DNA from 2 places in the Cobetia sp. MMG027 genome. Region 2 is predicted to be linked to the other one. Evidence: predicted binding sites of a transcription regulator. Region 2 holds the regulator's gene; the other holds the start of a gene.
The links. Region 2 encodes sigma-54, which starts transcription at its own class of promoters, with help from an activator protein. Its sites were predicted from a motif close to TGGCACNNNNNTTGCTNT; they were not measured.

Region 1 (7,257 bases), on a different contig from region 2:
CGAGGTCATTGTCGCTGACTCCCTCGAGATGCCCCCAGCGCTGCATCTGGGCGGCATACCAGCGGGTCTGCGAGCGCCACGGGAAGTTGGCCGCGTAGCGATGGAAGATGGTCCAGCCGGGATTTTCCCGCTGGAACGCCTCCACCGACTGCTCGACATCCACGTCGCGCAGTCCACGCGCCACCACCGAAAGCGGCACTTCCTGCATGCCTTCATCATGCAGCCACTGCGCGGCCTGCTCACGGTTGCCCGGGCGGTCCAGCCAGGCACAGGCCTTGAGCAGCGCGCGAATCAGCGCCTGATGCGCCAGCGGGTGCTGCTCCGCCCAGTCCTCGCGCACGCCCAGCACCTTTTCCTGTCCGAAGCGCCAGATATCATGACTGCCCGCCACCACCTGCCCCATGCCCTGCACGGCGGCCAGACTGTTCCAGGGTTCTCCGACACAGAAGCCGTCCAGCGCGCCACTTGCCAGCTGGGCGGCCATCAACGGCGGGGCCACCGCACGCATCTCGATGTCGCGATTCGGGTCGATCCCGCCGGCCGCCAACCAGTAACGCAGCAGATAGCGGTGCGAGGAGAAGGGATGCACGCTGGCAAGCTTGAGCGCCGCCTCCCCACGCTCGCGGCGCGCCTGCACGTGCGCCGCCAGCGCCCGAGACACCGCCAGCGGAGAGCCCAGGTCATGCCCCTCCTCGGCCAGCGCCGCCATCAGGGCCCGCGACAGGGTGATGGAGTTGCCGCCCAGATTGAGCGTCATCGCGCTGATCACCGGTGTGGCGCGGCCATCCAGCCCCAGGGTCGAGGTCAGCGGCATCAGCGCCAGCATCTGCGCGCCCTGCAACACGCCGGTCTGCAGGTCATCGCGCAGTGCCGCCCAAGACGGCTGCCACTTGAGCGTCACGGCCAGCCCCTCCTCACGGAAGAACCCCTGACGCTCCGCCACCACCAGAGGTGCCGCGTCATTGAGCGGCATCAACCCCAGCGTCAACTGATGGCCATTGAGAAGAGAATCACTGAGCATCACATCCACCTTTTGAACGATCGAAAGAGAAGGACATCACGAGACTCGGCTCAGTGCCGACGCGACGCCTTGAGCAGCTCATCGGCCAGCTCGTGCAATGCCAGACGCCGATTCATCGCGGTCTTGCGCAGATATTGGTAGGCCGCATCCTCCCCCAGTCCGCGACTCTCCATCACCAGCGCCTTGGCGCGATCCACGCTGCGCCGCTGTATCAGAGTGGTCTGGGTGCGATTGAGTTCGCCCTTGAGGGCACGGTGAGCCTCGAAGCTGGTGATGGCCACCTCGACCATGCTGCGCACCATCGCCGGCATGACGTGATCCACCACGTAGGCGGACACGCCGGCGCCAGCCGCCTGGCGCACCAGGTCCGGCGCATCCTCACTGGCCAGCATGATCATCGGCTTGGGATAGTGACGCCCCAGCTGGCCGAGGTGCTCGAGGGTGTCACGGCTGGGCAGGTCGGCGTCGATGATCACGGCATCCGGCTGATGGTGCTGCACCAGCGCATGCAGGTCCTCGTGTTCATCGACCCGCAGCGCCACCTCGAAGCCGGCGCTCAACAGCGCCTGCTCCAGAGCGGCGGAACGCTCGCTGCGCACATCGACGATCAACACGGTCACGGGCATATCAGGCTTCCTTGGCAGTGTGTCAGGCGGTGGTGCCGGGGTGTCAGGCGACGCCTCGAGCGATCAGGCACCGACGTCCGAGATCAAGGACGACGGCGTCTTCGCAAGCGGGAGTCAGGATGGCGTCACGCCTCTGACACTGCAGGATTCATGCCACAAACTGGTGCAGCGCTGGCCTGAACGGCCTTCCGCAGTGCGCAAGGGCGCGCCGGCTGCACAGCAATGATGCATGGCGTGATCTGGCGATCTCTCGCCCGCCACGTGCGCCAGACTGGATCATCCTCACCCCGCCGCGCACCGCCACTGGGCATCGCCCTGCTTACTCCCCACTGCTGTCTTGCCCGGCGTGATGATTCCAAGCCCTTGATATGACGGGGGTTGGACGCACAACACCCCCGCAAGTGGCGCGCTACTTGCTTTGAGTCAGGCAATGGCAGACAAGCGTGCCATGCATCATCCATGACGTGGACCAGGCTCCCGGGAGTACGAGTGCGTCGAACCAGGCCCCTCAATGACGAGGCGCCCCGCTGTCGTTCACAGCTGTTCGACCACCCGTCGTGCGCCGAGACCCTGGCGTCCGGCACCGACGCTGTACCAGGAGCCCACTCATGGATATTCGCAACAAGGCCAGCCGTATCCGGCTGTTCAGCTTCAATACCCCGCAGATGCGCGCCTTCCACATGTCGTGGTTCGCCTTCCACGTCTGCTTCTTCGGCTGGTTCGGCATCGCGCCCTTGATGGCCGTGGTGCGCGATGACCTCGGCCTGACCAAGACCCAGATCGGCAACACCATCATCGCCTCCGTCGCCATCACGGTGATCGTGCGACTTGCCATCGGCGTGCTGTGTGATCGCATCGGGCCACGCAAGGCCTACACCTGGCTGCTGTGCCTCGGCTCGCTGCCGGTAATGTGCATCGGCTTCGCCGACAGCTTCGAATCCTTCTTCCTCGCCCGTCTGGCCATCGGTGCCATCGGCGCGTCCTTCGTCATCACCCAGTACCACACCTCCGTGATGTTCGGCCCCAACGTGGTCGGCACCGCCAATGCCACCACCGCCGGCTGGGGCAACCTGGGCGGCGGCACCACCCAGATGCTGATGCCGCTGGTGATGGCCGGCCTGCTGATGCTGGGCGTCGAGCAGACCCTGGGCTGGCGTCTGGCGATGGTCGTGCCGGGCATCGTGCTGTTCCTCACCGGGATCGCCTACTACTTCTTCACCCAGGATGCGCCGGACGGCAACTTCAGCGAGCTGCGTGAGCGTGGTGAGCTGCCCAAGGCCGAGAAGGAATACAGCATGCGCGCCACCTTCGGCGCGGCAGCACGCGACATCCGTGTCTGGGCCCTGTTCCTCGTCTACGGCGCCTGCTTCGGGGTCGAGCTGACCATCAACAACGTCGCCGCCATCTACTTCTTCGATCACTTCGATCTCGACCTCGCCACCGCCGGCCTCATCGCGGGCCTGTTCGGCCTGATGAACCTGTTCGCGCGCACCCTGGGCGGCGTGTTCTCCGACCTGTTCGCCCGTCAGTCCGGCCTCAAGGGTCGCGTGCGCTGGCTGTTCATCGCGCTGCTGTGTGAAGGCGTGGCGCTGGTCGGCTTCGCCCAGATGGAAACCCTCGCGGTGGCCATCGGTATCATGCTGGTGTTCAGCCTGTTCGTGCAGATGGCGGAAGGCGCCACCTTCGGGATCGTGCCCTTCGTCAATCGCAAGGCACTGGGCGCGGTGGCCGGTATCGTCGGCGCGGGTGGCAACGCAGGGGCTGTCGCCGCGGGCTTCCTGTTCCGCAGTGAAGAACTGACCTACCAGGAAGGCCTGATGTATCTGGGCATGGGCGTGATCGTGATCTCGCTGTTCGCCCTGCTGGTGCGCTTCAGCGCCGCCACCGAGGCCGAGGAAGGCCGCGCCTATGAGGCCGCCGTCGCGGAACGCAAGCAGCAGAGCGACCAGCAGCCCGTGTCTGTCTGAGCCTGTCTCTTCCTGAGACTTTCTCAAACCTCTGACACATGCAGCCCTGATATACGGAGCCCTGATACACGGAGCCCTGACATGCAAAGGCCCCGCCTCTTGAGAGGCGGGGCCTTTATGCATTCACACCTTGCGGTTCGCCGTGCTCGCGGGCGAGTCACGGCCAGCCATCAGCTGTCGGTGGCGTTCTCGACGCTGTCACCGGCGTCTTCCACGGCGTTGTCCATCTTCTCGCCAGCCTTCTCCATCGGGCCCTCGTCCTCGCAACCGGCGAGTGACAGGCCACCGAGACCCAGCATGGCAATCATCAGCGAACTACCCAGAGTCTTGAGCTTCATGATGTCTCTCCTTGAATCATCGGTCGGGATAACGCCCCGGCCTGCACACCAGTACAGACAACAGCGCGGGGATACACAGGACATGGAGCGGGTGTCGCGCGGTTTCAAGGGTGGCGCAACGCCGAGTTGCAAGGGGATGACCGAGTGACGAGGCACACCACAGGGCAAGCCCCTTCGAGGAGCCCGGATCAGAGCGCGAATCTGCGCTCGAGCCAGAGGCCCAGGTCAGAGGCCCAGGTCAGAGAAACCATGGTCGAACAGCACCTCGCCTCCCAGCCCCGCCAGATAGTCCGGCACCAGCTCGATGGCCACGAAGGCGCCCGGCACATCCTCGTGATGGCAATAAAGGCCGTAATGGCGCGCCGGATGAAAGCCCAGATGGGCATAGAATTCGGCATGACCCGCCGCCACCACGGCGCCCGCTCCCAGCAGACGACAACGCTTGACCGCCGAGATCACCAGCCGCTTGCCGATGCCATGACGCTGGTGCTGGGGCAACACCGCCAGAGGCGCCAATGCCATCAGCACGCGCCCCGGACAGCCGGAGAGTTCCACGCGCGAGGCCATCACATGCCCCAGCAGCCCTCCTTCGCCTTCACTGAGGTGACGCCCGCTTTCCGGGTCAGAGAAGCGCTCAGCCACCAGCGAGATCTGCGCCAGATCACTGCGACGCAGTCTGTCGCCCAGGCGGGCCTCCCGGTGGCCGGCAAACACGGATTCATGGATGCGGTAGATGCGCTCATGATCGATGAGACGTTCTTCACGGATGCGAAGATTATCGGCGGGATTGTCAGTCATCACGAGTTACCGGTTCAGCGCCCTGTCGATCAGGGCCGTCACCCCCAAGCTTAGCCACCGCCGTCATGGCCCGCGAGAGTCAATCTACTGCTCAAAAAGCACGATGCCCGCCGAAGTGGCGGGCATCGAATGACGTGATGACAAGGTCGTGATCCAGATGAGAGACGTGGGACCTGCCATGTCACTCCTCTGCTGATTTGAACGCCATCAGGCGTGCGCCCCTGTCAGCTCTTGAGGCGACGCGCGCGGAAGGAACGCCCCTTGAGCTTGCCGTTCATCAGCTGTGTCAGCGCCGCCTTGGCGACATCGCGCTCCACGGCCACGTAGGTGGTGCGGGCCAGTACCTTGATCTTGCCGATCTGGCTGCCCGGCAGGCCGCCATCGCCCGTCAGGGCACCGAGGATGTCGCCGGGACGCAGCTTGTCCTTCTTGCCGCCATCGATCTGCAGCGTCGCCATGCGCGCGCGGAAGGGTTCACGGGTCAGCATGCTCTTCGCCGGCAGCGGCTCGGCTTCCAGCGTCTGCTCGAGGAAATCTCCCAGCTTGGCCAGGCGATAGTCTTCCTTCTCGGTATACAGCGTACAGGCGATACCGGAGCTGCCCGCGCGACCGGTACGCCCGACACGGTGGACGTGGGCATCGAGGTCCCGGGCGATCTGGTAATTGAAGACCGCATCCAGCGCGTCGATATCCAGCCCGCGTGCCGCGACGTCCGTGGCCACCAGAATCGAGGTGCTCTTGTTGGCGAACATCACCAGCGTCTGATCACGCTCGCGCTGCTCCAGATCACCGTGCAGGGCCATGGCACTGAAACCGTGCTCATTGAGGGCATCGCTGACCTCCTGTGCCTCACGCTTGGTGTTGCAGAACACCACGCTGGTGTCAGGACGATACTTGAGCAGCAGGATACGCAGTGCCTCGAAACGCGCCTCTTCATCCGCCACCCGATGAAACAGCTGACGGATGCTGCTGTCATCGTGGGTGGAGGCGACCTCGATGCTGACCGGCTCCCGCAGGATGCGCTCGGCGATCGGGCGCACGCCATCGGCGAAGGTCGCGCTGAACAGCAGCGTCTGACGCGCTTCCGGGGTCTCGGCGATGATGGCATCCAGCACCTCGGCGAAGCCCATGTCGAGCATGCGGTCGGCCTCGTCCAGCACCAGGGTATTGAGCTCGGCAAGGCTCAGGCTGCCCTTGCGCAGGTGCTCGTCCACACGGCCCGGCGTGCCGACGATGATATGCGCACCGTGTTCCAGCGAGCCCAGCTGCGGGCCGAAGGGCGCACCGCCACACAGCGTCAGTACCTTGACGTTGTGCAGACCGCGCGCCAGACGGCGAATCTCGCCGGCGACCTGATCGGCCAGCTCACGCGTGGGGCACAGCACCAGCGACTGGACACGAAAGCGCGAGACCTTGAGGCGCGACAACAGGCCGAGGCCGAAGGCGGCGGTCTTGCCGGAGCCCGTCTGGCCCTGGGCGATGACATCGCGCCCTTCCAGCATCGGCGGCAGGCTCTGCGCCTGAATCGGCGTCATGGTGTGATAGTCGAGCGTCTCCAGATTGGTGAGCAGCTCGGGCGCCAGCGCCAGAGAGGCAAAGGCAGGGGTGGCGGTGGCGTCAGTCACGAGGACATTCCTTCAGTCGATGAACAGGCACGAGCCGAACAGGCATGCGTGCGGGCGCAGAGCATAGCAGAGCCAGCGCTCGCTCGCCTGCACGCCTCTACCTGCGAATTCACATGTCTGCGGGTTCCTGCCAGCGCGCCGGCCGCGTTCACGTTTGCCATCCTTTCCAACGACACGACAGCTGATCGACTGCTGGTTGTCAGTCCCTTCCTCGCACCAGTCGATAATCCCCTCGCATGAGGCAAACGATATCGCATTAATGGCAATGAATGATTTTCGTCATCAGCCGTTTTCAATCCTGATTCAGGTCATTTATTAATCCTGCCCGATTCACCAGAATACCCGTTGACGTTCCTGTCATTTCCCACGTCTTGCGCCACGCCACGAGTGATCGTGCGCGTGTGAGAATTGATTGTCATCGATACCTATCGCCATGCCTCAAGCGTTGCATCAAGGGTGCGGACCTCAACGAAAAAGGGACGCACCGGTATCGAGTCTCGTCACTGATCATCGTCTGCATCATCTGTGCAACACCCATGTCCCGTCATGAGAGCATCACCGCATCATCACGCCCATTACTCCGCTATCTTGTTGATTAAATTGATATCAATGAGAAATATCAATGCCTTTTCATGAAGGCATGACAGCCCGAACACGCTCATACCCTCCGCGTGGGCCAGGGCCGACGACGCCAATGACGCCTTCACGAGCCAGCACAGACTGGCGCTGAATGGCCACGATCTTCTTGAGGAACAGGGGCTCCACTGGTCAGGAGAAACACCCCGTCATCAAGACAGTTTCAGGACGCAGCGAACCACAAAGGGAGCAGAACCTGATGAAGGATATTTCACGAATCACCGCCTACGGATGTGTCGTGGCCGG
Region 2 (7,257 bases):
GGGGCTGGTGCTGCTGGCCTGCTACCTCGGCTACACGGCCTGGCTTGCCATCAGCCTGACTCGCTGACGCCTGTAGGCGGACAGGCCGGAACGATCAGGCCATCCGCCCCATGTCAGCATCACGCCCGAGGCGTTGCAGCGCGTGAGTGACGCCTCTCTCACGCACCTTGAGTCCTGGCCACACACAGGCAACAATCTGAACATGACCAAGTCCTCCAGAATCCAGCCCGCCACCTCCGACATGTCTTCCACTGCCGATGATTCGCCCTCCAGCGGCCGCGATCACGCCGCCATGCAGGCGGATTTCCGCGCCAGCGCCCGACGCACCTTCGCGATCGAGGGCGCCGCCATCGCGGCACTGGAGCACCAACTGGATGCAGAGTTCGATCATGCCTGCCAGCTGATGATGGCGACCAAGGGCCGGGTGATCGTCACCGGCATGGGGAAATCCGGCCATATCGCCAGCAAGATCGCGGCGACTCTGGCCAGCACCGGCACGCCGGCGTTCTTCGTGCATCCCGGCGAAGCCAGCCATGGGGATCTCGGCATGATCACCTCGTCGGACACGGTGCTGGCACTGTCCAATTCCGGTGAAACCGCCGAAGTCACCGCCCTGCTGCCACTGCTCAAGCGCATGGGGACGCCGCTGGTCTCGATGACCGGCAAGCCCGGCTCGACGCTCGCGCGTGATGCAGACGCACACCTGGACACCAGCGTCGCCCAGGAGGCCTGTCCGCTGAACCTGGCACCGACGGCCTCCACGACCGCCGCACTAGTGATGGGGGATGCGCTGGCCGTGGCACTGCTGGAAGCCCGCGGCTTCACCGCCGAGGAGTTCGCACTCTCTCATCCCGGTGGCAGTCTGGGGCGGCGACTGCTGCTGCGCGTCCAGGACGTCATGCATCAAGGCGATGCCCTGCCACGCGTGGCGCTGGGCAGCCCGCTGCGCGATGCGCTGCTCGAGATCACCCGCCAGGGCATGGGTTTCACCTGCGTGATCGACGAGGACGAGCATCTGGTCGGCGTCTATACCGATGGGGATCTGCGCCGCACCCTGGACCAGCACGGCGATCTGCGTGCGCTCAAGGTCGATGACGTCATGACGCGCGGTGGCAAGACCATCCGCTCAAGCATGCTGGCCGCCGAGGCGGTGCGCATCATGGAAGAAAACCGCATCAGCGTTCTGGTAGTCTGTGACGAGGATGAGCACCCGATCGGCGCCATCCACATGCACGGCCTGCTGGCCAGCGGCGTGATCTGAACTCCCCCGCGGGATTGCTGTCTCTGCACGACAGTCCCGTGAGTCTGGCGAGGGCAGCACGCAACCGTTGGCGGTCGTCGCCTACAGGAATGCGTCACGCATGCACGGAATGCGAGGAGAAAGACCATGAATGACATCACTTCCCTGGCGGAGGACTATCCCCAGGACATCATCGACCGCTCACGTCGCGTGCGCCTGCTAGCGCTGGATGTGGACGGCGTGCTGACGGACAACCGGCTGCACTACGATGCCAATGGCGTGGAAACCAAGAGCTTCCACGTCCAGGATGGCCACGGCCTCAAGCTGATCCTGCGCAGCGGTATCCGGGTCGCCTTGATCACGGGTCGCAGCTCGCCGATGGTGGAACGTCGCGCCAAGGAGCTGGGTATCCAGGACGTCATTCAGGGCCGCGAGGACAAGCTGGTCGCGCTGACCAACCTGTGTCGCGAGCACGATATCGCGCTGGATGACGTGGCCTACTGCGGAGATGACCTGCCGGATCGCGAAGCCATCCGTCGCGTCGGTCTGGGGGTCAGCGTTCCCAACGCCATGCCCTATGTGATGAGTGAAGCCAACTGGGTGACCACTCGTCAGGGCGGTGATGGTGCCGTGCGCGAGATCTGTGATCTGCTGCTCAAGGCACAGGGCCACTGGGCCTCGGTGCTGGATACCTATCTGCAGGAGTCGCGCGCCTGATGCCACGTCTTCCCCGTCCCTCTCCGCGCCTGTGGCTGATGCTGCTGCTCCTGCTGGTCGGCGGCGTCATGGCCCTGATCGAGCAGCGCAACAGTCTGGAATCGACAGTGGATGTCGACGCCAGCAGTGATGAGCCGGATTACTATCTCGACGGGGCTGACATGACGCGCTTCGATGCGCGGGGAGTGTCGATCCAGTCGATGACCTCCCCGCACATCGAACACACGCCAGGCGATGACGTGACACGTGCGCAGGCACCGAAGATCCGGACCAACGACAGCGAAGACCGTCGCTGGTACGCCACGGGTGACAGTGGCGTGTTGAGCGCCGGCGGCGACACCTTCACCCTCGAGGGCAATGCCAGACTACGCCAGCCTTCGGATGCCTGGACACTGGACACCGACGTGCTGCATTACAGTCGTGAGCAGAACCGTGCCTGGAGTGACGTGCCGGTGGTGATCACCCAGAATGGTCAACGCGTCGAGAGTGACCGCTTCAGCGCTGACCTCTCTCAGGATTCCGCCCAGCTGGAAGGCCGCGTCCGCAGTACCCTGCAACCCGGCAAGGGCAAGAGCGATGCCGCCCGGGAAGCCGAGACTCTCGACACCGGCAATGACACCACCCGTGACGATGATGGCCGCGTCTCCAGCACCTTCGATGCCGCGCCGGCCAAGGATCAGTGAGCGCACCCCTGCATGCGCCGAATCCTCTCTCTCCGATTTCCGCTTCACGATGGCCTGAGTGATCGTGAAGCCTTACCAGTTCTGCCAAGGAGCACTCCATGACTTCAACGACTCTCACGCCCTTGACGGTCTGGCGCCAGACACTCAGACCCGGTGTCATGGCCCTTGGCCTGGCACTTGGCATGACGACGCTTTCCCCGACCGCACTGGCGCTGGACAGCGATGCCAACCAGCCGATCAACATTGCCGCCGACTCACTGTCACTGGATGACAAGGCCGGCACGGCCACCTATACCGGTCGCGTGGAAATGCGCCAGGGCAGCATGAAGCTGGATGCCGCGCGCGTTGACATCAGTCGCGCCGACAGCGGCGAGATCTCCCTGGTCAAGGCCACCGGCCAGCGCGCCTACATGGAGCAGAAACCCGATACCGACGAGCGACTGGTCAAGGGCTGGGCGAATACCATTCGCTACCACGCGCTGGAGCGCCGGGTGGAACTGGTCGGCGATGCCCGTCTGGAGAAAGGCGACGACACCTTCGAAGGCGGCTACGTGGAATACTTCCTGGACAAGCGCCAGGTCAATGCCAGCAATGGCACCGATGCCTCATCCTCCGAGGGGTCACGCGTCCACATGACCCTGACGCCACGTGGCGCCAATGCCAGCAAGGACCAATGAGCATGACTGCTGCCAGCCCACGTACCCTCAGCGCTCGTCATCTGGCCAAGGCCTACAAGGGTCGCAAGGTCGTCAAGGACATCTCGCTGGAAATCCGCCAGGGTGACATCGTAGGCCTGCTGGGCCCCAACGGGGCCGGCAAGACGACCTCGTTCTACATGATCGTCGGCCTCGTGCGCTCGGATGCCGGTAGCGTGACCATCGATGACCACGACCTGTCCGGCGCCGCCATGCATCAGCGGGCTCGCGCCGGCATCGGCTATCTGCCCCAGGAAGCCTCGATCTTCCGCAAGCTCTCGGTATCCGACAACATCATGGCGATCCTCGAGACGCGCAAGGACCTGGATCGCAACGGACGCAAGGCACGCCTGGAGGAGCTGCTCAACGAGTTCAGCATCACGCATATTCGTGACAGTGCCGGCATGAGCCTTTCCGGCGGGGAGCGCCGCCGCGTGGAGATCGCTCGCGCACTGGCCACCGAGCCGGACTTCGTGCTGCTCGATGAGCCGTTTGCCGGCGTGGACCCCATCTCGGTGGGCGAGATCAAGAGCATCGTGCGCCAGCTGCGTGACCGCGGCATCGGGGTGCTGATCACCGATCACAACGTGCGCGAGACACTCGACATCTGCGATACCGCCTACATCGTGGGCGATGGCCAGATCATCGCGCATGGCGACGCCGACACCATCCTCGCCAACCAGCAGGTGCGTGATGTCTACCTGGGTCATGAGTTCAAGCTCTAGCCCGAGAGTGCCGTCAGCCTGGTGAGAGCCGTCAGCCTGGTGAGAGCCGTCAGCCTGGTGAGAGCCGTCAGCCTGACGAGAGCCGTCCGACCTCTTCTGCTCTCACCAGCACCCACCAGCACCCGCCACTTCCTGCTTCATTGTCGGGGCCTCGTTCCCCGCCCCCTCACGCAAGCGCCTCGACATGCGCTTGCGTGATCTCCCCGTGAACCCTCCTGCTCTGCCACACCTCACTCGAATGCATGACGTCCATACCACCTTGGTGGCAACATGGCATGCAAGTTGCTTGAATATTCTCGACTGCCCCTTGTCAGTGCCCCGACCCACGGTATAGCGTAGATGCACGTTCCTTTGCCGTGAATGACAGACCCCATGAAACCCACCTTGCAGCTTCGACTCGGCACTTCCCTGACCATGACCCCGCAACTTCAGCAAGCGATCCAGCTGCTGCAGTTGTCGACGCTGGACCTGCGTCAGGAGATACAGCAGGCGCTCGAGTCAAACCCCATGCTGGAGCTTGACGAGGAATACGAGTCGCTGGATGTCGCGGAGACACAGGACAAGAGCGAGATCTCCACCTCCGAGACCAACAGCGAGATTCCTGAAGAATACCCTCTCGACAGTGACTGGTCGGACCTCTACCAGGACCACGCAGGCAGCCTGACCAGTTCCGGCAGCGGAAGCTCGAGCGAGGACGGGCCGGACTTCGATCGCAACACCAGTGTCGAAAGCCTGCAGGACCATCTGCGCTGGCAGCTGGCGATGACGGACCTCGATGCGCGTGAACGCCAGATGGCGGAGAGTCTGATCGATGCGGTGGATGGGGCCGGCTACCTGAGCATGAGCCTGGACGAACTGGTCGATGGCCTGCGAGGTCAGGGACTGCCCGGCCTCAAGGCGTCGGAACTCGAGCAGGTCCTGCTGCGCCTTCAGCAGTTCGATCCCACCGGTGTGTTCGCTCGAGACCTGCGCGAATGCCTGCTGCTTCAGCTGGCCCTGCTGCCGGACGATCTGCCGCTGCTGGCCCAGGCCCGCCGTCTGGTGCGGCAATTCCTCGAGGCACTGGGCAATGACGATCGCAAGCTGCTCAAGCGTCGCCTGAGCCTGGATGATGATGAGCTGGATCACGTCATTCGTCTGGTACGGGCGCTCGACCCGCGCCCGGCGTCCGCCTGGGGCGAGCCTGCCAGTGATTACGTCATCCCGGACCTGCTGGTCCGTCATACGCGTCACGGCTGGCAGGTCGAGCTCAACCCGGAAGCGCTGCCCAAGCTGCGTATCCAGCCGGAATATGCCGCCCTCATCAAGCGGGCCGACAAGTCCGCGGACAACACCTTCCTCAAGGACAATCTTCAGGAAGCCCGCTGGCTGATGAAGAGCCTGTCCTCACGCAATGACACCCTGCTCAAGGTGGGCCGCGAGATCATGGCGCGCCAGATCGACTTCCTCGAGCAGGGGGAAGAAGGCATGAAGCCGCTGATCCTCGCCAACATCGCGGAAGTGGTCGAGATGCACGAATCCACCATCTCGCGGGTGACCACCCAGAAATATATCCACACCCCGAGAGGCGTGTTCGAACTCAAGTTCTTCTTCTCGAGTCAGGTGGGTGGCAGCGGCAACGGTGACGCGCACTCCAGCACCGCGATCCGTGCGCGCATTCGCAAGCTGATCTCGGAAGAACCGGCGCGCAAGCCATTGTCCGACTCACGCCTGGTGGATCTGCTGGCCAGTGATGGCATCGAGGTAGCGCGCCGGACGGTCGCCAAGTATCGCGAGGCCATGGGCATCCCCTCCTCCAGCGAGCGCAAGCGCTTGGCGTGAGTCTCGACAACGGATACCCGCAAGCCAGCGGGCTCCACACGTCGGAGCGCTGAAGCTCGCCCCCTTGCACCTGCCATCCTGACATCATCTGCCAATCGGTCGTCTGAATACCGGTTGGCAATGCCTGTCCTTGCGACTGCGTGAGTGACTTCACGCCCCCAATTGCCTATTTTTCCAGCCACTTTTCTCCAGAGTGCTTTCTTTTTCCCTCACATCCCACGGACAGATAGCCAGGGGTCGCCACCGACTCCTGCCACACGAACGTCGACGTAAATGCTGACATTGGCCACAAACGGCCGGTTTCTCGAGCCCCATTCCGTCCGTGATGCGAGGCGATGCTCATGAAGAACCTGCTGATATCCCTCGCTGGGTTGAAGACAAGCCTTGCCCCACGATGCAGCGCAGCGTTGATCTTTGTTCAAAGCTTGGGCATTGTCGGGGTAGACGCTCGGTACACCGGCACCGCCGCTCTCGCCAGCAGATGATCGCCACGAGACCATGGCCGGAGTCAGAAAGTGGCCGCGCGTTCAATCAGGGTTTGCTCGCAGTCAAAAAGGGTTACAATTCAAAGGCAACCCGCTGGATAAAGGAGCGTGTCCATGCAAGTGAATATCACCGGGCATCATGTGGAACTCACCGATCCTCTCCGCGATTATGTCAACGAGAAGCTCGCTCGCCTCGAACGGCATTACGACAACATCACCAATGTTCAGGTGACACTGTCGATCGAGAAGGAACGCCAACAGGCTGCCTGCACCCTGCACGCCGCTGGCGCCGACCTCCATGCCCTGGCAGAAGACCCCAACATGTACGCTGCCATCGACGCGCTCGCCGACAAGCTGGACCGCCAGCTGGTCAAACACAAGGAAAAGTCCCAGGCTCGCTCTCAGGGCACCGGGACCCGTTGACCTTCTGCCATGACACTTGATCAGATCCTTCCCCCCGAGCGCACGCTCTACGGCGTCCCCGGGGGGAGCAAGAAGCGGGTGCTGGAATTCTTCAGCACCTTCATTGCTCAGAACATTCCCAGCCTGGACAGCCAGGAAGTCTTCTCGCGCCTGATCGGGCGCGAGAGACTGGGTTCGACGGGCATCGGCCACGGCGTGGCCGTGCCACATGCACGCAGTCCACACTGCAAGACCCCCATCGCGGCGTTCATGAAGCTCGGTGACCCCATCGACTTTGACGCCATCGATGGCGAACCCATCGATCTGCTGTTCGTGCTGCTGGTCCCCGAGGAGGCAGATGACACCCATCTCACTCTGCTCGGCCAGGTGGCGGAACTGCTCAACTCGCCCACCAACCGGGCAGCATTGCGCCAGGCAGACAGTCAGCGAGCATTGTTCGAAGCCCTGACCTCGGCCATCGCCGAATTG

Region 1: a site for sigma-54 is predicted at 1,786-1,803, ahead of PJK54_RS05075 (ANTAR domain-containing response regulator). Genes of this name have one in related genera too.

The regions. Positions count from the first base shown of each region.
Region 1 is NZ_JAQJIO010000003.1:218,744-226,000, reverse strand. Features, by position in the region: gene PJK54_RS05080 (CmpA/NrtA family ABC transporter substrate-binding protein) at 1-1,021, opposite strand, end outside; gene PJK54_RS05075 (ANTAR domain-containing response regulator) at 1,072-1,647, opposite strand; gene PJK54_RS05070 (NarK family nitrate/nitrite MFS transporter) at 2,256-3,614, shown strand; gene PJK54_RS05065 (hypothetical protein) at 3,785-3,952, opposite strand; gene PJK54_RS05060 (GNAT family N-acetyltransferase) at 4,178-4,750, opposite strand; gene dbpA (ATP-dependent RNA helicase DbpA) at 4,975-6,375, opposite strand; gene PJK54_RS05050 (hypothetical protein) at 7,211-7,257, shown strand, end outside.
Region 2 is NZ_JAQJIO010000005.1:123,382-130,638, reverse strand. Features, by position in the region: gene PJK54_RS08050 (calcium/sodium antiporter) at 1-67, shown strand, start outside; gene PJK54_RS08045 (KpsF/GutQ family sugar-phosphate isomerase) at 293-1,261, shown strand; gene PJK54_RS08040 (KdsC family phosphatase) at 1,388-1,957, shown strand; gene lptC (LPS export ABC transporter periplasmic protein LptC) at 1,957-2,640, shown strand; gene lptA (lipopolysaccharide transport periplasmic protein LptA) at 2,739-3,317, shown strand; gene lptB (LPS export ABC transporter ATP-binding protein) at 3,320-4,060, shown strand; gene PJK54_RS08020 (RNA polymerase factor sigma-54) at 4,433-5,881, shown strand; gene hpf (ribosome hibernation-promoting factor, HPF/YfiA family) at 6,481-6,789, shown strand; gene PJK54_RS08010 (PTS sugar transporter subunit IIA) at 6,799-7,257, shown strand, end outside.